DNA from 4 places in the Mediterraneibacter flintii genome. Region 2 is predicted to be linked to each of the others. Evidence: predicted binding sites of a transcription regulator. Region 2 holds the regulator's gene; each other region holds the start of a gene.
What was found. The regulator Rex, encoded in region 2, represses fermentation and respiration genes when NADH is low (regulators of the CRP and FNR family bind a similar motif). The targets are predictions, from matches to a motif close to ATTGTTAANTANTTAACAAT.
Positions count from the first base shown of each region.

Region 1: rsxC (electron transport complex subunit RsxC) is a predicted target of Rex. The motif match lies at 3,000-3,019, and genes of this name have one in related genera.
Region 3: ACZ5C4_RS16870 (glycerol dehydrogenase) is a predicted target of Rex. The motif match lies at 2,512-2,531, and genes of this name have one in related genera.
Region 4: gap (type I glyceraldehyde-3-phosphate dehydrogenase) is a predicted target of Rex. The motif match lies at 2,818-2,837, and genes of this name have one in related genera.

Region 1 covers NZ_AP031405.1:1,953,752-1,958,906, forward strand. The annotation lists gene cmk ((d)CMP kinase) at 1-105, shown strand, start outside; gene ispH (4-hydroxy-3-methylbut-2-enyl diphosphate reductase) at 117-971, shown strand; gene rpsA (30S ribosomal protein S1) at 952-2,049, shown strand; gene ACZ5C4_RS09175 (CatA-like O-acetyltransferase) at 2,225-2,860, shown strand; gene rsxC (electron transport complex subunit RsxC) at 3,128-4,447, shown strand; gene ACZ5C4_RS09185 (RnfABCDGE type electron transport complex subunit D) at 4,462-5,155, shown strand, end outside.
Region 2 covers NZ_AP031405.1:2,076,834-2,081,988, reverse strand. The annotation lists gene abc-f (ribosomal protection-like ABC-F family protein) at 540-2,465, opposite strand; gene ACZ5C4_RS09845 (redox-sensing transcriptional repressor Rex) at 2,649-3,293, shown strand; gene ACZ5C4_RS09840 (NAD(P)H-hydrate dehydratase) at 3,409-4,908, shown strand; gene alr (alanine racemase) at 4,911-5,155, shown strand, end outside.
Region 3 covers NZ_AP031405.1:3,540,473-3,545,627, forward strand. The annotation lists gene ACZ5C4_RS16865 (UvrD-helicase domain-containing protein) at 1-2,321, opposite strand, end outside; gene ACZ5C4_RS16870 (glycerol dehydrogenase) at 2,591-3,688, shown strand; gene ACZ5C4_RS16875 (DUF2383 domain-containing protein) at 3,893-4,324, opposite strand; gene ACZ5C4_RS16880 (TspO/MBR family protein) at 4,468-4,965, opposite strand; gene ACZ5C4_RS16885 (endonuclease III domain-containing protein) at 5,046-5,155, opposite strand, start outside.
Region 4 covers NZ_AP031405.1:2,231,145-2,236,299, forward strand. The annotation lists gene tpiA (triose-phosphate isomerase) at 1-344, opposite strand, end outside; gene ACZ5C4_RS10525 (phosphoglycerate kinase) at 415-1,608, opposite strand; gene gap (type I glyceraldehyde-3-phosphate dehydrogenase) at 1,724-2,737, opposite strand; gene ACZ5C4_RS10535 (histidinol-phosphatase HisJ family protein) at 2,889-3,707, opposite strand; gene mnmA (tRNA 2-thiouridine(34) synthase MnmA) at 3,704-4,774, opposite strand; gene nifU (Fe-S cluster assembly scaffold protein NifU) at 4,774-5,155, opposite strand, start outside.

The DNA of each region.
Region 1 (5,155 bases), 120 kb from region 2:
CGCAAAACCGCGCCGCTTAGACAGGCAGAGGATGCCGTTTTGATTGATAGTTCTGATATGACGATCGCGGAGGTTGTTGAGAAAATTTGCAGCTTATGCAGATGAAAGGGAGAAAAATGAAGGTAATAAGAGCAAAAACAGCAGGGTTTTGTTTTGGCGTCAGGCGCGCGGTTGATACGGTATATGAACAGCTCGGCAAAAATGAGCAAAAGAAGATTTATACGTACGGGCCGATTATCCATAATGCGGAAGTTGTAAAAGATATGGAGAAAAAGGGCGTGGTTGTTCTACAATCAGAAGAGGAGCTGGAGGCTCTTACAGAAGGAATTGTTATCATACGTTCTCATGGGATTGAAAAAAGAATTCACGAAAAACTCAGCAAACGAAATATTACGGTGGTAGATGCGACCTGTCCGTTCGTGAAGAAGATACATAGGATTGTTGAACGGGAGAGTGCGCAGGGAAAGTATATCATTATTATCGGAAATCCGGAACATCCAGAGGTAAAAGGGATTAAGGGATGGGCAGGAAAAGAGTCTGCTGTAATACAAAATGCAGCAGATATTGAAAAACTTTCTGTCGAAAAAGGGGAAAAAATCTGTATTGTAGCACAGACGACATTTAATTACAATAAATTTAAAGATTTAGTTGAAATTATTTCTGAAAAGAGTTATGATGTAAGTGTTTTAAATACAATCTGTAATGCTACAAAAGAACGCCAGACTGAGGCACGAAGTATTGCAGAAGCGGTGGATGCTATGATAGTAATTGGCGATAAACATAGTTCCAATACCCAGAAGTTATTTGAAATATGTAACAAAGCATGTAAAGATACGTACTATATACAGACGCTTGACGATTTGGATTTGAATCAATTAGGGTCAGTGGAAACAGTAGGTATTACAGCGGGGGCATCCACGCCCAACAATATAATTGAGGAGGTTCAAAATAATGTCAGAATTATCTTTTGAACAAATGTTAGATGAGTCATTCAAAACAATTCATAATGGAGAGGTAGTCGAAGGTACTGTAATCGATGTGAAGCCGGATGAGATTATCCTGAATATCGGTTATAAGGCAGATGGTATCATTACAAAGAATGAATACTCCAATGACCCGTCTATCGACCTTACGACAGTTGTTTCAGTCGGGGATACGATGAGTGTTAAAGTTTTGAAGGTAAATGACGGTGAAGGACAGGTATTGCTTACTTATAAGCGTCTTGCTGCTGAAAAAGGCAATGAAAGATTAAGAGAAGCATACGAAAACAAAGAGGTATTAAAAGCAACGGTTACACAAATTCTTGGCGGAGGTTTATGCGCGACTGTAGAAGAAGCGCGTGTATTTATCCCTGCAAGCCTCGTATCAGATTCTTATGAGAAGGATTTGAGCAAGTATGAAGGACAGGAGATTGAGTTTGTGATCAGTGAATTCAATCCGCGCAGAAATCGTGTGATTGGAGATAGAAGGCAGCTGCTTGTTGCAGAGCGTGCAGAGAGACAGAGAGAGCTGTTTGAAAAACTGCAAATTGGAGATACGGTGGAAGGTACTGTGAAGAATGTAACAGATTTCGGCGCATTTATTGATTTAGGTGGTGTGGACGGACTGTTACATATTTCAGAGATGTCCTGGGGCAGAGTAGAGAATCCTAAAAAGGTATTTCAGGTAGGAGATACGCTGAAGGTACTTGTTAAGGATATCCATGATACAAAAATTGCGCTTAGCTTAAAATTCCCAGAGACGAATCCCTGGGCGCATGCTTCAGAAGATTTTGCAGTGGGCTCTGTGATTCAGGGTAAAGTCGCACGTATGACGGATTTCGGAGCATTTGTAGAACTAGCGCCGGGAGTAGATGCGTTACTTCATGTTTCACAGATTTCCAGGGCACATGTGGAGAAACCTTCGGATGTTCTTACTATCGGACAGGAGATTACAGCAAAAATTGTGGATCTCAATGAAGCAGAAAAGAAAATCAGCCTGAGCATGAAGGCTTTAGAACCAGAAGCAGAGGTAGCGCCGGCTGAGACCGAAGAAAGTGTAGAAGAATAAATAAATTGTAAAATAAAAAGGCGGTGATTGTGACCGCCTTTTATTTTTTACGCGCCATGAGCGCACGTTCAGGTGATTAACTCAAAAGGCGGCGGCTTGTTTTCTCTGCGCTGGTATCATGCGGCAGGGTGTGACGTCCGGTCTGTATATCCGAAAGAAAGAAGGGGGATAAAAAATGGATTATAAATATTTAAATATGGAAACTTACAAAAGAAAAAATCACTTTGAATACTTTAATAGTTTGGCCTACCCATATGTTGGACTGACAGTAAATGTATATATTACAGATCTGATGAAAACGATTAAGGCGAAAAAACTTCCGTTCTTTTTGTCAATTTGCTATTGTGTTTCCAGATCTGTAAATCGGGTGCCGGAATTTAGGCAAAGGATTCTTAATAATCAGATTGTAGAATATGATTATTGCTTAACCTCTCATACAGTAGCAATAAGTGACGGCACATACTGTTACTGCGACCTTGACAGTAATCGCTCCTTTGAGGATTATATTTATTACGCTGTAAACGAACAGGAAAAAGCAAAACAAAAGAACTCAATCAATGAGGAAGCAGACGATATATTAGGTAAAATTTTTATATCTACAATCCCGTGGGTTTCTTATACTGCGCTTATTAACCCTACGCCCATTCCGGCAGACAGCAATCCGCGAATTACATGGGGAAAATATTTTATACAGAATGAAAAAATATTTCTTCCAGTGTCTGTGCTATGCCATCATGCATTAGTGGACGGCTTACACATTTCTAAATTTTATGATTTTTTAAACGAAGAAATTGCGGCCGTTGCGCGATAGTCCATAACTTATCGGCAAGATAGAAGGATAATAGAATAAGGGATGTAAAAATATGTCCTGCCAGGAGAATCTCTCTTATGGCAGGACATATTTTTATATGGGTAATTTGGAATGAAGGAGAGATAAAATGGGGCTTTTACATGTTAAAAAATCGACAAGATGTATGGATAAATGTGCAATTATTATTTTTCAAATACTAGATTTTGTATGTAGAATTTAGTAAAATAAATGTATTGTGAGACAAGAAGGGAAAGGAAGGGAAAAAGAATGGGACTTTTAACATTTAAAGGCGGGATTCATCCAAATGATGGGAAAAGCCTTGCAAAAGACCAGCCAATTACGCAGATTCTTCCAAAGGGACAGTTGGTCTATCCACTTTCACAACATATAGGCGCTCCGGCAACTCCCGTTGTAAAAAAGGGAGATCGTGTGTTAAAGGGGCAGGTGATAGCGGAGGCAGGCGGGTTTGTTTCTGCTCCTGTGTATGCTTCGGTATCTGGAATTGTCAAGGGATTAGAACAGCACTTTAATCCGGCCGGAAGCAAAGTAGAGTGTATCGTGATAGAAAATGACGAAGAATATAAAGAGGTAAAATATGAGCCAGTAAAGCCTCTTTCCGAGTTATCAAACGATGAAATTTTAACAAAGATTGGCAATGCGGGGATTGTAGGAATGGGCGGCGCCGGATTCCCGACAAAGGTAAAGCTCTCCCCGAAGGAACCAGAGAAAATCGAGTATATCATTGCCAACTGTGCAGAATGTGAGCCTTACATAACCGCAGATTACCGCCGTATGCTGGAAAATACAGAAGAACTGGTAAGTGGTATGAAGGTGATCCTTTCTTTGTTTCCTAAAGCAAAGGGAGTTTTTGCAGTTGAAGATAATAAGAAGGACTGCATTGAAAAGTTAAGTAAAGCGACTGCGGATGAACCGAGGATAGAAGTAAAAATATTGATGACAAAATATCCGCAGGGAGCAGAACGTCAATTAATTTATGCTGTGACAAGACGTGCAATCAATTCCACTATGCTTCCGGCGGACGCAGGCTGTATTGTGGACAATGTCGAAACAATGATTGCGATACACAGGGCGGTGATTGAAGGAAAACCGTTGACAGAGAGAATTGTGACAGTAAGTGGCGATGCTGTGGAACATCCGGGAAACTTTAAAGTATTGCTCGGTACGAACCACAGAGAGCTGATAGAAGCGGCAGGAGGGTTTAAAGAAGCACCGCAGAAATTAATTTCCGGCGGGCCGATGATGGGATTTGCGATGGTTTCACTGGATGCTCCTGTGACGAAAACCTCTTCTTCTATTTTAGCATTCAAAGAGGATATTGTATCGAAGGCGCCTGCCACAGCATGTATTAACTGCGGACGCTGTGTGGAGGTTTGCCCGAGCCGCATTATCCCTTCACGTCTGGCGGATTATGCAGAACGGATGGACGAGGAGTCATTTACAAAGCTGCATGGGTTAGAATGTGTAGAGTGCGGCTCCTGCAGTTATGTCTGTCCGGCAAAAAGACAGTTAAAACAGGCGATTGGCTCCATGAGAAAAATTGCATTGGCAAATAAGAGGAAAAAATAAGAGAGGTGAAAAAAGTGAACGAAAAAATGAATGTATCATCCTCACCGCACATTCGGGATAAAGTGACAAGCAGTAATATTATGCTCATGGTTGTGATTGCATTACTTCCGGCAACTGTATTCGGGATTTATAATTTTAGGCATGAGAACGCATGGCTCTTGGTGGTTGTTACAACAGCCGCCGCTGTATTGTCTGAATATATCTATGAGAAACTAATGCATAAGCCGATTACAATAAAAGATTTCAGTGCGGTTGTAACAGGGCTTTTGCTTGCGTTAAATCTTCCGCCTACCCTTCCTTGGTGGATGGGAGTACTAGGCGCAGTGTTTGCTATCATTGTTGTAAAACAGCTTTTTGGAGGGCTGGGACAGAACTTTATGAATCCGGCATTGGGAGCAAGGTGCTTCCTCCTGATTTGCTTTACTGGGAGAATGACATATTTTGTATATGATGGAGTGACAGGGGCGACCCCTCTCGCAAAGCTGAAAGCTGGTGAGGCTGTCAATACAATGGACATGCTGATTGGAAATATCCGCGGTACGATTGGTGAAACCTCCGTTATTGCGATCATGATAGGAGCTATGTTTTTGCTCCTGATGGGGATCATTGATCTTCGGATTCCAGGTACATATATTGTAACCTTTGTAATTTTTATCACTATTTTTGGAGGGCATGGTTTGGATGCGCAGTATATTACAGCGCATCTGT
Region 2 (5,155 bases):
CAAAGCATCTCTTTCACACTCACACTTTCGCCAGCTTAAGTTTATAATTCGTAACAGAAAAAATCGGCTTCACACTTCTATGCATTTCCAATCGGAAGTAGTATAGATACTTCTAATTGGAGGGCTATAACAACGTGAAGCCGGTTCTGTTCTGTCTGAAATTGTGAATTTAATTGGGGAAGAACGTAAGCAGAAAGAGAAGGCAGTGCATAAGCAGGGAATTTTAAGCGGAGCGTGGTAGATACAGATTGTTCTGTTTGTTAAGTGAGAAGCATGGAGTTCCAATGGACGATATGCTTCTACACTGTTACAAACATTCAATCGGATTTACCACAGTGGAGCCCTGACCTGCGTTGCACTGCCTTCTCTTTTTGCGTACCATTCTTTACCAGTTTCCGCAGTGCCAGCTCAATTTCGCATACGCTTCATTTCGCTATCGGCAGTCGCCGAATGAAAAGAAACAGAAAGTCCCCTGCTTACATGCAAGCATGACGCAGAGCCCTTCTGTTCTTTTCGCACTGCTTGTTGCTTCGTTAAATTTATTCAGCTAAGGTTTCCCATTGTTCATATAGTTCTTCTAATTTACAATCGTTGCTGTGTCTTTCTTCGGAGAGTTCCTGGCAGCGAACGGAATTGGAGTATACTTCTTCCTGCGTCATTAGTTGATCGATTACCTGGTTTCGTTCTTCTAGAAGAGCGATTTGTTCTTCTGTCTTTTTTAAGGCATTTTTACGTTTCCGTTCTTTTGCCTGCAATTCTTTTTGTTCCTGCCAGCTTAACTTTGCATCGGAGGCAGGGACAGTAGTTGAGGCAGTGTCTGTGGGTAAAACGGCAGAAGAAGGGGCATATGCCGCGGTCAGTTCCTCTTTTTTTTCAAGATAATAATCATAATTTCCGATATAGTTTACAAATGTTTGATTTACAAGCTCTAAAATTCTGTTTGCGGTCTGATTGATAAAATAACGATCATGAGAAACATAGAGTACAGTGCCTGTATATTCGTTGAGAGCATGCTCCAGTATTTCCTTGGAAGTAATGTCTAGATGGTTGGTCGGCTCATCAAGAATAAGAAAATTTGCCTCTGACAACATAAGCTTTGCCAGAGAAACACGTCCCTTTTCTCCGCCGGATAACTTTCCGATGAGCTGAAAGACTTCATCTCCCGTAAATTGGAAAGCAGCGAGCGTGTTTCTTATTTGTGTATTGTTTAATGTCGGATAATCATCGGATATTTCATCAAATATTGTTTTGTCATCATGTAGGACATGGTGCTCCTGGTCGTAATATCCGATTTTTACTTTAGAACCAAGTGTGAAAGAACCAGCATCAGCCGAGATTACCTGGTTTAGTATTTTTAAAAGGGTTGTCTTTCCTGTGCCATTGTCACCGATGACAGCAACATGTTCACCGCGTTTGATTTCAAAGCTGACATCTTTAAAGAGCATCTTTGAATCAAATCCTTTGGAAAGCTGTTCTACAGTCAGTACATCATTGCCGCTGATGAAAGAAGGCTCTAATGTAAGATGCATTTCTGACACAGTTTCGGAAGGTTTTTCGACAGGAGATATTTTTTCCAGCATTTTTTCACGGCTTTCAGCACGTTTAATAGATTTTTCCCGATTAAAGGAACGGAGCTTTTCTATAACGGCCTGTTGGTGCTTTATTTCTCTTTGCTGGTTTAAATATTCTTTTAGCTGCGCGTCGCGGATTTGCTGCTTTTTCTCTGCGTAAGCTTTATAGTTTCCCGAATACATGCGTATATGCCCCTGTTCGATCTCAATAACCTTTGTCACAACTCGGTTTAAGAAGAAGCGGTCATGGGAGACAATAAATACAGCGCCTGTATAATTTAAAAGATACGTTTCAAGCCAGGAAATAGAGTGTAAATCCAGGTGGTTGGTAGGCTCATCTAGCAGTAAAATATCCGGCTGTGTAAGTAAGAGTTTTCCGAGAGAAACACGGGTTTTCTGTCCTCCGGAGAGAGTGTCTGTCCGTTTGGAAAAATCAGATTCCTGAAATCCAAGGCCTTTAAGAACTCCGGTAATTTCACTTTCATAGGCATATCCATTCATAGCTTCAAATGTGGACATCAGGCGGTTATAGGTTTCCAAACGTTCTTTTAATGCCTCTTTGCCTAGATTTTTTAATTCCAGCTCAATGGAACGAATTTGCTGTTCCATCTCTATAAGCTGGGATTTCGCTGTCTTTAATTCTTCATAAACAGTATTTCCTAAGGAGAGATTCTGATGCTGTGCAAGATACCCGATTGTTTTTCCCTTTGCAAGAATTACTTCTCCGCCATCGGACGGTTCTTCCCCCATGATCATCTTGAAAATAGTGGATTTGCCGGCGCCGTTGATGCCGACAAGGGCTGCCTTTTCCCTGTCCTCTATATGAAAAGAGCCATCCTGTACAATCAGATGTTCTCCGAATGATTTATTGATATTATGACATGCGAGTATCATGGAAATCCTCCTGAACGATTTTATAAGTCTGTGAATACTGGAATACAAAGAATTATCCTTCATATTATGACTTTGCATACGTAATCAATTATATCGAAAAACAAAGAAAATACAACTATAATTTGACATCATATTGACATTTTTATATAATAGGGCGTAGATAAAGTTTGGAGGGCGATGACTGTGGAAGAAAGAGGAATATCCCGTGCAGTGATTGGAAGACTGCCAAGATATTACAGATATTTAGGAGAATTGCTGGAAGCGGGAGTAGAAAGAATCTCTTCAAGTGATTTGAGTAAGAAGATGCGTGTGACGGCGTCGCAGATAAGACAAGATTTAAATAACTTTGGAGGGTTTGGACAACAGGGATACGGCTATAACGTAAAATATCTTTATACAGAGATAGGAAAGATACTAGGGCTCAACAGAGAGCACCCGATTATTATTATAGGAGCAGGAAACTTAGGACAGGCGCTTGCGAATTATGCTTCTTTTGAAAAAAGTGGATTTACTTTGAAAGGTCTTTTTGATGTGAATCCTCGCTTGGAAGGGGTTTCTATTCGTGGAATTCCGGTTCGAATGATGGATGATCTGGAAGAATTTCTTCAGAAAAATGAGATCGAAATTGCAATTTTAACGTTGCCTAAGTCTAAAGCGATTGAAGTGGCAGAACTGGTAATTGAGAATGGCATTCGGGCAATCTGGAATTTTGCGCATACAGATTTAAATCTTCCGGAAGATGTAATTGTGGAAAACGTACATCTTTCAGACAGTCTGATGAAGCTTTCTTATAATATCAGCCGTTATAATGAAGAGCATCAGAAATAACAGCGCCGGTACCGGCAGAGACGTGTAATCAGGATTTCCTTTTTACACGTTCTTTCATTTTTATGAGCAGGGAAGCTTGAAGCTGAAATATTTTCAAGAAAGAGAGGAAAAATTTATGCGGTATCTTCCAGATGGGGTGTGGATGCAGAAGGCAGATACACATACCATAGAAAATATTGGGATTCCATCGATGGTACTGATGGAGCGCGCGGCATTAAAGACGGTAGAGATTATGGAAAGGGAACAAATAAATCTACACAACGCATTGCTCGTGTGCGGAAGTGGGAATAACGGTGGAGACGGCTTTGCGATAGCACGGCTTTTAATGGAAAAAGGTTATACTCCTGCCGTTGTATTTGCAGGAAAAGAGCAGTCGTTAAGTGCACAATGCCGCTTGCAAAAAGAAATTATTGAAAAGCTGGGAATTGTGCCATGCACAGAAATTTTACCAGATGAATATACTGTTGTAATAGATGCGCTTTTTGGCGTGGGGCTAAGCAGAGAGATACAAGGGCATTATGCAGAAATAATAGAACAGATGAATCAGATACAGGCAGAAAAGGTTGCTGTTGATATTCCCTCGGGTATTCATGCAGGTAATGGCCGCGTGATGGGAACGGCATTTCAGGCAGAATTGACGGTTACATTTGCATGTGAGAAGCTTGGGTGTGTCTTATATCCGGGAAAAAATTATGCGGGAAAAGTAATTCCGGCAGAAATTGGAATCTGTACAGAAATTTTTAAGGAAGCTTCTTCTATGTGTTTTGCGTATGAACGGGACGATCTCTATAAAAACCTTCCGAAACGAAAAGCAGATTCCCATAAAGGAACCTATGGGAAAGTTCTTATGATTGCAGGAAGTAAAGGAATGGCAGGAGCAGCGTATCTGGCGGCAAAAGCTGCTTATACTGCGGGCGCTGGTCTGGTGCAGATTTATACTGTCCAGGACAACCAGGTGATCCTGCAGCAGCTTGTGCCGGAGGCAATTATCGAGGTCTATAGAGAGTATGATAAAGAACAGTTGGAGAGACTATTAGAATGGGCAGATATTGTGTGTATCGGCTGCGGTATAGGACAGAGCAAAACAGCTTCCTCCATTTTGACAGAGACATTAAAGCAAGTGAAGGTTCCCTGTATCATTGATGCAGACGGGTTGAATCTGTTAAGCCGTCATATGGAACTTTTAAAGGACGGAAAAGGGGCTTGGATACTCACACCACATATGAAAGAGATGTCGCGTCTTACAGGACGTAGTATAGAAGAGTGGAAAGAAAATCGTCTGGAAGGACTTGTTGCTTTTACACAGAAATATCCCGTAGTATGTGCGCTCAAAGACAGCAGAACGGTCGTGTCTGCCGAAGGGAAACAGTTGTTTGTAAACACAGCGGGAAGCAGTGCGATGGCAAAAGCCGGTTCCGGTGATGTGCTTGCAGGGACGATCACTGGACTGACTGCCCAGGGGCTGTCCCCTTATGAGGGATGTATTCTGGGGGTATATCTTCACGCCTGCGGAGGAGAGGAAGCAGCAAAAGAAAAAGGGGAATACAGTGTGCTGGCAGAAGATTTGATATGCGGTATACAGAGATGCCTGAAAAATGCGAAGGAGAGAAAATAATTATGAAATCATACAGCAGAGTATGTGCAGATATAAATTTGGATGCAGTTGCCTACAATATGGAGCAGATGAAAAACAGAATCGGTCAGGAAGCCAGACTTGTGGCAGTTTTAAAGACAGACGGATATGGACATGGAGCAGTTCCGATTGCGGAAATGTTAGAGGAAACGGAGTATGTATGGGGATATGCGACTGCATCATTAGAGGAAGCAGTTCTTTTGAAAAAGGAAGGGATAAGGAAACCAGT
Region 3 (5,155 bases), 1.5 Mb from region 2:
GCCTCCGCCATATCCGACTGTGCATGTATCTGCCTTACAGGAACATTTGACTTACAGTTTGCATGCAGCTTCCTTTTTCCACCCGAATTTTGGGAAATCACTTCCAGAGCCGCAGACAAGATTTCCGGTGACGAACGATAATTTTCTTCCAGCTCTGCCACGTACAGGTGTGCCGTTTCTTTGGCCAGTCTCCGAAAGCAGTCAGAATCTGCACCGCGAAAGCCGTAAATAGATTGATCTGCGTCTCCGATTACAAACAGTTCCCTGCCTGCTTCTCTCCACAGCCGCATCAATTCCATCTGCCGCGGATTCAAGTCTTGAAATTCATCAATCAACAGATAAGAAAACCGTTTCTCCCATCCCGGCAATGTCTCTTTCTTTTTTATTTTATCTGCTGTCTTTACAAGCAAATCGTCAAAATCTAAAAGCTTTTGCGCTTTCAGCCTCCTTTGATACTCTTCGTATACTTCCCGCCATGCCTCTTCTTCCGCCACACTTTGTGCGACGCCTGATTTTTCTCTGGAAACAGACTCCAGAAATTCTTTGACAGACATTTTATATGTATGTTCCTCCAGAATTTCTCTGGCAATCGTTTTTGCTTCCTCCCTGTCAATCAGCGTAAATTCCTCTCCCTGTTCTTTTAAAAAGGTCATGCATACCGCATGGAAGGTTCCAACCTGTAAATTCGAGGTTTTCTTTCCCTTCCCCAGTTGGGCCTGCACCCGTTCATATAACTGGTCTGCTGCCAGATTGGTAAATGTCACAGCCGTAATTTCCGATGGTTTCACTTTCCGCTTTCTTAAAAGATACACAATCCTGGAAACCAGTGTTTTTGTCTTTCCTGTACCTGGCCCCGCAATCACAGCAACATCCCCTACCGCCTCTGCTGCCTCCTTTTGCTTTGGATTTAAATCCGGCACGTCGTTTAGGCCAGACCTTTTTACTCTTTCCGATTCAAAAGCCGCAGCAGACTTTAAGCCAGAAGCTTCCCCAGCCTTTTTTACTGCTTTTGTATCCGGCTTCTGTACTTTCTCTGTTTCCATCTCCAGCATATCAAAGAAGCTCATCTGTCCGTCCGTTTCTTCAAGCTCCCGCGCATCAAATAACTGGATCGTTCCGTACTCTCCGTCAAAACCAGGAATCCTCTCTACTTCTCCTTTCCGCAGCCTTATAATCCCCTCCGAGATCAGCCTGCCGGAGACACTTCTTATATCTTCCGCCGGTATTGTCCGGAGAATTTCAAATTCTGGCCCGAGGCGCCGCAGCATATTCTGATATTCCCTCTGCACCTTTGTACTGGACGCAGAATGTCCCACTGATGCTGCTATTACTTCCGGAAGCGGTACTAAACTCTCAAACGGCTTTGCATTGTCCCTTATGTAGCCCTCCATGCGATCCGCAAGCTGTTCTACTCTATGGGAAACTCCTATCGTAATCTTCCTGCCGCATACCGGACAGATTCCACTGTATTTCTCTGTCTCTAAAGGAGTAAGGCACAGATTACATTTTCTGTGTCCATCCATATGATATTTTCCTTCCTCCGGAAAGAATTCAATTGTCCCGTACAGTCCTTTTCCTCTTTGAATCCCTTCATATAAACCTTCATAGGACAGTTCTATATCTAAAAGATTCGCCTCTCTTCCCAGCTTCGCCGGAGAATGTGCGTCAGAATTCGAAATAAGCTGATAGCGATCTAATGCAGAGACTCTCCAATTCATAGGAGGATCCGAAGACAGCCCTGTCTCCATCGCATGAATATGATCGGAAAGATCTTCAAAACATTCCTCCACTGTGTCAAATCCTGAAAACGCCCCGAACAAAGAAAAATGCGGAGTCCAAATATGTGCCGGTACATACATGGCATCCGGACAAAGCTCTAGAATAATTTCCAGCAAATCCCTACAGTCTACGCCCAGAATCGGTCTGCCGTCTGAATGAATGTTCCCGATTTCTTCTAGTTTTTCTGAGATCTTTTCCGCCGCCTCCAAGCCGGGAAGCAGAATCAGACTGTGTACCTTGCGTACCCTCCCATTCTTTTTATAAATCGAACTGATTTCTCCGGTGACTACAAACCGCGGTGCAAAGGTGTCTGCTGCTGTATCATCCAAAATCCGATATTCTTCTTTTAGTACATACAGTCCATCCTCCGCCGGTTTAAGCTTCTCTTTTAGTTCCTCCCGCCATGCCGGATGGGTAAAATCCCCGCTTCCTACAATATGAATTCCTTTTTTTCTCGCCCACAAATCCAAATACTCCGGCGTACAGTCCTTACTGGTAGCGCGTGAGTATCGAGAGTGGATATGTAAATCAGCAATATACATCTTATTCCCTTCTCTCTTGTACTGATAAAATGCTCCTCTTATTATAAACTATTTTTCTTCTTTCTGTACAGCAAAACCGTCGCAAACACATACGCAGACATACAAAAAGCCTTTCTTTGTCTGTTACCTTTTTTGTTTTCCCTTCTCCACATTGCTTGACAGTATGAAAAAGGAGGATTAAAATGAGAATATTGTTAGAAAAATGACAATATAAGCAATGTAGGTAAAATCATCAAAATTCTTATTTTGTCAGTTAAGGAGGTCTTTTTATGGCAAATATTTTAATCAGCCCAAGCAAATATGTGCAGGGTGCAGGAGAATTAAAAAAGTTAGGGGAATATGCCGAAAAGTATGGAAAAAAAGCGCTGATTCTGATTACCGCTTCCGGATATAAGCGATGCGGCAGTATAGTAGAAGCTGGATTTAAGAATAGTCAGGCACAAATTGTATTTGACTACTTTAACGGTGAATGCAGCAAAAATGAAATCAACCGTCTGACAGCCATTGTAGAAAAAGAAGGCTGCGATATGGTAATCGGCATTGGCGGAGGGAAGATACTCGACACTGCCAAAGCGGTAGCATATTATAAATCCGTTCCCGTTCTTATCTGTCCAACCATCGCGTCCACAGATGCTCCATGCAGCGCTCTTTCTGTTATTTATACCGACGAGGGCGTGTTTGAGGAATATCTTTTCCTTCCCGCTAACCCTAATATGGTGCTCATGGACACAGACATCATTGCAAAATCCCCTGTCCGCTTAACGGTATCCGGTATGGGAGACGCACTGGCGACTTATTTTGAAGCAAGAGCTTGCAAAGCAAGCGGCGCAACCACATGTGCAGGCGGCAATGTTACCTCCGCCGCTATCGCATTGGCCAAACTGTGTTTTGATACGCTGATGGAAGAAGGTGTGAAAGCAAAGCTTGCCCTGGAAGCAGGCGCTTTGACACCGGCAGTTGAAAAAGTAATTGAGGCAAACACACTGTTAAGCGGTATCGGTTTTGAAAGCGGCGGCCTCGCCGGAGCGCATGCCATCCACAACGGCTTTACTGTACTGGAAGAATGTCATCATATGTATCATGGAGAAAAAGTTGCATTCGGTACAATCACACAGCTTGTACTTGAAAATATCCCCGCTGAAGAATTGGAAGACATTATTGACTGGTGTATTGAACTAGGACTTCCTGTCACATTAAAAGAACTGGGAATCACAGAAATATCTGATGAAAAGCTTAGAAAGGTAGCAGAAGCAGCCTGTGCGCCAACCGACACTCTGCATAATATGCCGTTTACTGTAACGCCTGAAACTGTATTTGCGGCAATCAAAGCTGCCGATGCCTACGGAAGATATTTTTTAGGTGAGTAGTCTTTTCTTTATACCGAAAGAAATACGTTAGGTCATAACAAAGTGTACAAGCCCCTTAATCTTGAGGGGCTTGTACACTTTGCGCGCCGCCGCAATACCGCAAAGCGGTAAAATTTCCTTATTGCGGCGTGCGCATACTGCCCGAAGGGCTTTTATATCATAGGTCAGTCCGAAGGACTTTCCTATGATATAATGCTCCTATACTTATAAAAATTTTTTCATTTCTCCCATGAACTCCTCTTCTGTACGCACCAGCTTCTTTGCCAAAGACATACTCTCATTGGAAGCGTCCTTACACTGGTGCATAGTCTCTGTAATCGACTGAATTCCCATATTGCATCCATTCATCATAATTTTTGCTGCTTGCTTATTGTCATCCTTTGCCATCATCTTCATCTCTGTTGTCAGCCAGGAAAATGTCGAAGCAAATACACCTGGTTCTTTTTCCTCCTGCCCTTCCTGCGCTAAAAGCCTGGAAGATTCTGACTCCAATTTCTTGTGTCTGGTATTATAATCCTGAATCACACCCTTGAGCTTGTCATCTGTAACGTACTGTCCGACCTGATCCATACTTTCAATCGCCATTTTACATCCCGAATTACATTCTTCCAGCAGCTTTTTTGTATTTTCCTGCATACAATATACCTCTTCTTTCCACGTTGTATGAAAAATACCCCGTTTTTCTCTTACTATGCGCACTTTTTATAGTTCTTATACCTTGTCAGGTAAAGCTCGCCAGCTTGAACATATATATGCTAAAGACATACGGATATTTACATTCAAAAGTACGTATACACAGCAATAGAAAGATTTAGATACACAGCGAATGTAACCCATATAAAATATGGAACCAGTAGTTTACCTGCTATATGCCTGATTTTATAAAAATTTTCTGCTGTTAAAAATACCAGATACCACAGCAGCAAAATCCATACTGCTGCCGTCAGATACAGATTCAAGTTAAAAAATAAAACCGGCCAGACTGCATTTACTGCTAACTGCACTAAGTACAGTTTTAAAACGCTCCTCTTGTCTGCCGGTTCTTTTTCTTCTTTCTTTTGTTCTTCATTTGGCACAGCAGTGTAAACCAGATATGCGGCCACTGCCATCAAAACATATAAAATACTCCATACAACTGGGAAAACCCACCCCGGTGGAGACAACGGCGGATGATACATTTCCTCGTATTTCTGCATACTGCCCGATGTCAAAAAACCTGCCAGTCCTCCAGTTCCCAGGGTAAGAAACAGGCTCAAAAGCAAAGCCTTCCATTTCATTTTTTCAATCCGTCCCTTATCTGTTTTATTTATTCTATTTTCCTATTTCTCTAAATAGAACAAAACAGACATACCCGCGGTTATATTCCTTCTTTGGCACAAATATCTGCCAGACAGCATTTACTGCAATACGGTTTCGTCCGCGCTGTGCAGACTTCTCTGCCATGATAGACAAGCCGATGGCAAAAAT
Region 4 (5,155 bases), 150 kb from region 2:
TTTAAAACCTTCTTATTTACATCTTCATTTGTCTCTCCGAAATAATCTCTTCTTTCAGAATGTCCGAGCACCACATATTTTACGCCTGCATCCACAAGCATTGCCGGAGAAATCTCTCCTGTGAAAGCTCCACTTTCCTCAAAATACATATTTTCTGCCCCGACCTGGATGTTTGTTCCTTTACAAGCCTCTACAACCGGTACAATATCAATTGCCGGAACGCAGAATACAACATCTACATCATCGTTTGCTACCAATGGTTTTAATTCTTCTACAAGCGCTACTGCCTCGCTTGGTGTTTTATTCATTTTCCAATTTCCCGCGATTATTTTCTTCCTTGCCATTTTTCTATTCTCCTTTGTCGTTTCATGTTACATATTCGGTCAAATACCAGACTTCGTTTTACTAAACCTTTTACTTGTCGTTAGCCGCAGCTACTCCCGGCAACTCTTTTCCTTCCAGGAATTCCAGTGAAGCACCGCCACCTGTAGAAATGTGTGTCATCTTATCTCCATATCCAAGCTGGTTTACTGCCGCCGCAGAATCTCCGCCGCCGATAATCGTAACAGCATCTGTCTCGGCCAACGCTTTTGCCACTACCTCTGTACCGTTTGCAAATTTTGGCATTTCAAAGCATCCCATCGGTCCGTTCCATACTACTGTCTTTGCTGTTTTCACTGTATCTGCATATAATTTTGCTGTCTCAGGTCCAATATCCAAGCCCATCCAGCCGTCCGGAATTTCATCCTGTGCGACAACCTTTGTATTTGCATCATTTGAAAAATCATCTGCAATCACGGAGTCAACCGGAAGAAGCAGGTTTACTCCCTTCGCCTTTGCCTTTTCAATCATGTCCAATGCATACTGGCAGTAGTCTTCTTCCAGAAGAGATTTTCCAACTTTGCCGCCCTGTGCTTTGCTGAATGTATAGCACATTCCACCTCCGATAATCAGAGTATCTACCTTCTCCAACAAATTTTCTATTACAGAAATCTTGCTGGAAACTTTAGAACCACCCAAAATTGCTACAAATGGTCTCTCTGGATTTTCAACCGCATTTCCAAGGAAGTCGATTTCCTTCTGCATCAAGTATCCTACCACTGCTGTATCTACATATTTTGTAACGCCTACATTCGAGCAGTGTGCTCTGTGCGCCGTTCCAAATGCGTCGTTTACAAATACATCACAGAGAGATGCCAGTTCTTTTGAGAATTCCTCCCCATTTTTTGTCTCTTCTGCTCTGTAACGTGTATTTTCCAAAAGAATGATTTCTCCGTCTTTCATTGCCTCTACTGCTGCTTTCGCATTTGGCCCTACTACTTCTGGATCAGCCGCAAATTTTACTTCCTGTCCAAGAAGTTCAGAGAGTCTTACAGCAACTGGAGCAAGAGACAGTTCCGGTTTCGGCTCTCCCTTTGGTTTTCCAAGATGAGAACACAGAATAATTTTCCCACCGTCAGCTACCAGCTTTTTGATTGTAGGCAGCGCTGCTACCAGACGATTTTCATCGGTAATCTTGCCGTCCATCAACGGTACATTGAAATCACATCTTACAAGTACTCTTTTTCCTTTTACATTGATATCATCTACTGATTTTTTGTTAAGCATTTTATCTTGCCTCCCTGTTTTTCATTATAAAAAAGAATGTGCTTTGCTGTACAAAAAGAAGTCCGGTCCAAATTAGACCGGACCCCTCGTGAGTCAATTTCTTTTATTTTCCGGATTACAGTAATGTTCCGAAATGTTTGATTGTTCTTACCATCTGGCTTGTGTAAGAATTCTCATTGTCATACCAGGAAACAACCTGTACTTCTGTTGTTCCGTTTTCCAATGGAAGAACCATTGTCTGTGTAGCATCAAATAAAGAACCATATTTCATGCCCACGATATCGCTGGATACGATCTCATCTGTATTGTATCCGAAAGATTCATTTGCTGCTGCTTTCATAGCGTCATTAATCTGATCCACTGTTACGTTTCCTTCTACTACTGCTGTCAGGATAGTTGTAGATCCTGTCGGAGTAGGAACACGCTGTGCAGAACCAATCAGTTTTCCATTCAGTTCTGGAATAACAAGACCGATAGCCTTTGCTGCACCTGTGCTGTTAGGAACAATATTGCAAGCTGCTGCGCGAGATCTTCTCAAATCTCCTTTTCTCTGTGGTCCGTCCAATGTCATCTGATCACCTGTATAAGCGTGAATTGTGCACATAATACCGGATTTGATTGGAGCCAGATCATTCAATGCTTTTGCCATTGGCGCCAAGCAGTTTGTTGTACAGGAAGCTGCGGAAATAATGTTGTCTTCCTTTGTCAGCTTTTCGTGGTTTACATTGTATACAATTGTAGGAAGGTCATTTCCTGCCGGAGCAGAGATAACAACTTTCTTTGCACCTGCGTCAATATGAGCCTGTGCTTTCGCTTTAGATGTATAGAAGCCTGTACATTCCAAAACTACATCTACACCGATTTCTCCCCAAGGAAGTTCTTTTGCATCTGCCTTTGCATAAATTTTAATTTCTTTTCCATCTACGATAATAGAGTCTTCCCCTGCTTCTACTTTATCAGCTAATTCATATTTTCCCTGTGTAGAATCATATTTTAATAAGTGAGCCAGCATTTTCGGAGATGTCAAGTCATTGATCGCAACAACCTCATATCCTTCTGCTCCGAACATCTGTCTGAATGCAAGACGTCCAATACGTCCAAAACCATTAATCGCTACCTTTACTGCCATGATTAATTCCTCCTAAGGTTTTAATAAATTATTGACCGGCTTCGCGGTCTTTATGGTAAATCCTCAACAATCCCCTAATAATTGTTAAAGATTCATCAACTAGACTCATTGTACTAAAACAAGAACAAAAATTCAAGTACTAAATGTATTTTTATGGAACATGCTTAAAAATCGGTTTTCTTTCCTTAAATTCTGTATAATATTCGAATCCGCAGTCCTTTAAGATCTTTCCCGCCTTCTGAAAATCATATGCAATATGTTCCGGACAGTGTCCGTCGGCTCCGATCGTAATAATCTCACCGCCCAGTTCCTTATACCGTTTTATTATGTCTGGATGTGGATGTGCGAAATTGAGCCCATACTTAAATCCTGCCATGTTCATCTCGATCCCTTTTCCCATATCGATTATTTTCCTCAAAATGTCATCAATATAAGACGCAAATCTTCTATAAGAATATTCCTGCGCCCCATGTGTCCCATACCGCACCACATAATCCAAATGTCCAAGCACATCAAAATCCTCCACAGACTCAAGGTCTTTTAATGTAGCTGCAAATGTCTCTGCATAGGCCTCTTCATCCGACTTATCCTGAAACATTTCTTTATAATAAGGATCTTTTCCGTTTACTACATGGACAGAACCGATCACAAAATCAAACGGATACCGGTTTACCAGTTCTTTATAGTACTGGCCTAAATGCGGCTGAAGGCCCAGCTCGATTCCAATACGAATTTCTATCCTGCCGGCATATTCCTTTTGAAGCTTTGTAAGTATGCGAAAATATTCCTCTAAGTCAAACTCAAATTTTTGCCCCTGCATTTCTCTATGTTCTGGATAATCCCTGTCATTATGGTCAGTGATGCAGATTGTTTTCAGTCCCTTTTCCATAGCTCCTTCCACCATTTTACGGGCAGGTACATCGCAATCCCCTGAAAATGCCGTATGCATATGAAAATCACTTCGTATCATAGTATGGTTCCTCCCCCTAAAACATATTCATCCTGATAGAAAACAACTGCCTGTCCGGGTGTTACAGCGCGCTGTGGTTCCTCAAAGGTACAGACTACTTCATCTTCACTTGTCTTTTCTATTGTACACCATGCGCCTTTATGATTATATCTGATTTTTGCAAAAACCCGCACCGGCTCTTCGATATCCTCCACAGCCATAAAATTCAGCTGATTTGCGCGCAGCGTGCTCGTCAATGACTGTGCATGTGTTCCAATCACCACTTCGTTCGTCTCCGGACGAATTTCCAGCACAAATACCGGATAGCCCAGCGAAAGTCCAAGCCCTTTTCTCTGTCCTACTGTATAGTGTGTAATTCCTTTATGCTTCCCTAAAATTTTTCCTTCTAAAGTCACAAAATTTCCTTCTGGTATTGGAAATTCTGTATTTTCTTCTATATAAGAAGCGTAGTCTCCGTCAGGTACAAAGCAAATGTCCTGGCTGTCCGGCTTATCTGCCGTCTTAAGATGTATCTTGGCGGCAATTTCACGCACTTTTTCTTTGCTGTAACGTCCTATCGGCATCAAAGTCCTTTTTAACTGTTCCTGTGTCAGATTATACAGTGCATAGGTCTGATCCTTTTTTAAATTTTCTGAGCGCTTCAATACATATCTTCCGTTTTTCAGTTGTTCTATCTGCGCATAGTGTCCGGTCGCTATATAATCTGCCCCGATCGCAAGGCTTCTTTCCAGAAGAGATTCCCATTTTACATATCGGTTGCAGGCAATACAGGGGTTCGGAGTTTTTCCCTGTAAATAAGAATTCACAAAGTAATCTATTACATTTTTTTTAAACACATCTTTAAAATTCATAACATAATATGGAATATCCAGCGCCGCTGCCACACGTCTTGCATCGTCCACCGCACTTAATCCGCAGCAGCCCGCATTCTCTTCCATGACTGTCTGCTCTTCGTCCTGCCAGATTTGCATAGTAACCCCGATCACATCATACCCCTGCTCTTTTAAAAGATAAGCGGCGACAGAAGAATCTACGCCTCCCGACATTCCCACTACTACTTTACTCATTAGTATTCTTCTTCCTCTTCTTCCTCGCCCTCATGGATATCTGACTTTGGCTTTTCCAAACCTTCTATTTCAATCCCATGTTTCTGTGCATAATCCCAAAGGGCTGCATGAATTGCCTCCTCTGCCAGGAGAGAGCAGTGCACCTTTACCGGCGGAAGTCCGTCGAGCGCTTCCATCACCGCCTTATTTGTCACCTGCAACGCTTCATAAATTGTTTTTCCTTTTACCAGTTCCGTCGCCATGCTGCTTGTAGCAACTGCTGCTCCGCATCCAAACGTCTTAAATTTTACATCTCTGATAATCTGGTTGTCATCTACATCCAGATAAATTCTCATAATATCCCCGCATTTTGCATTTCCTACCGTACCGACTCCACTTGCA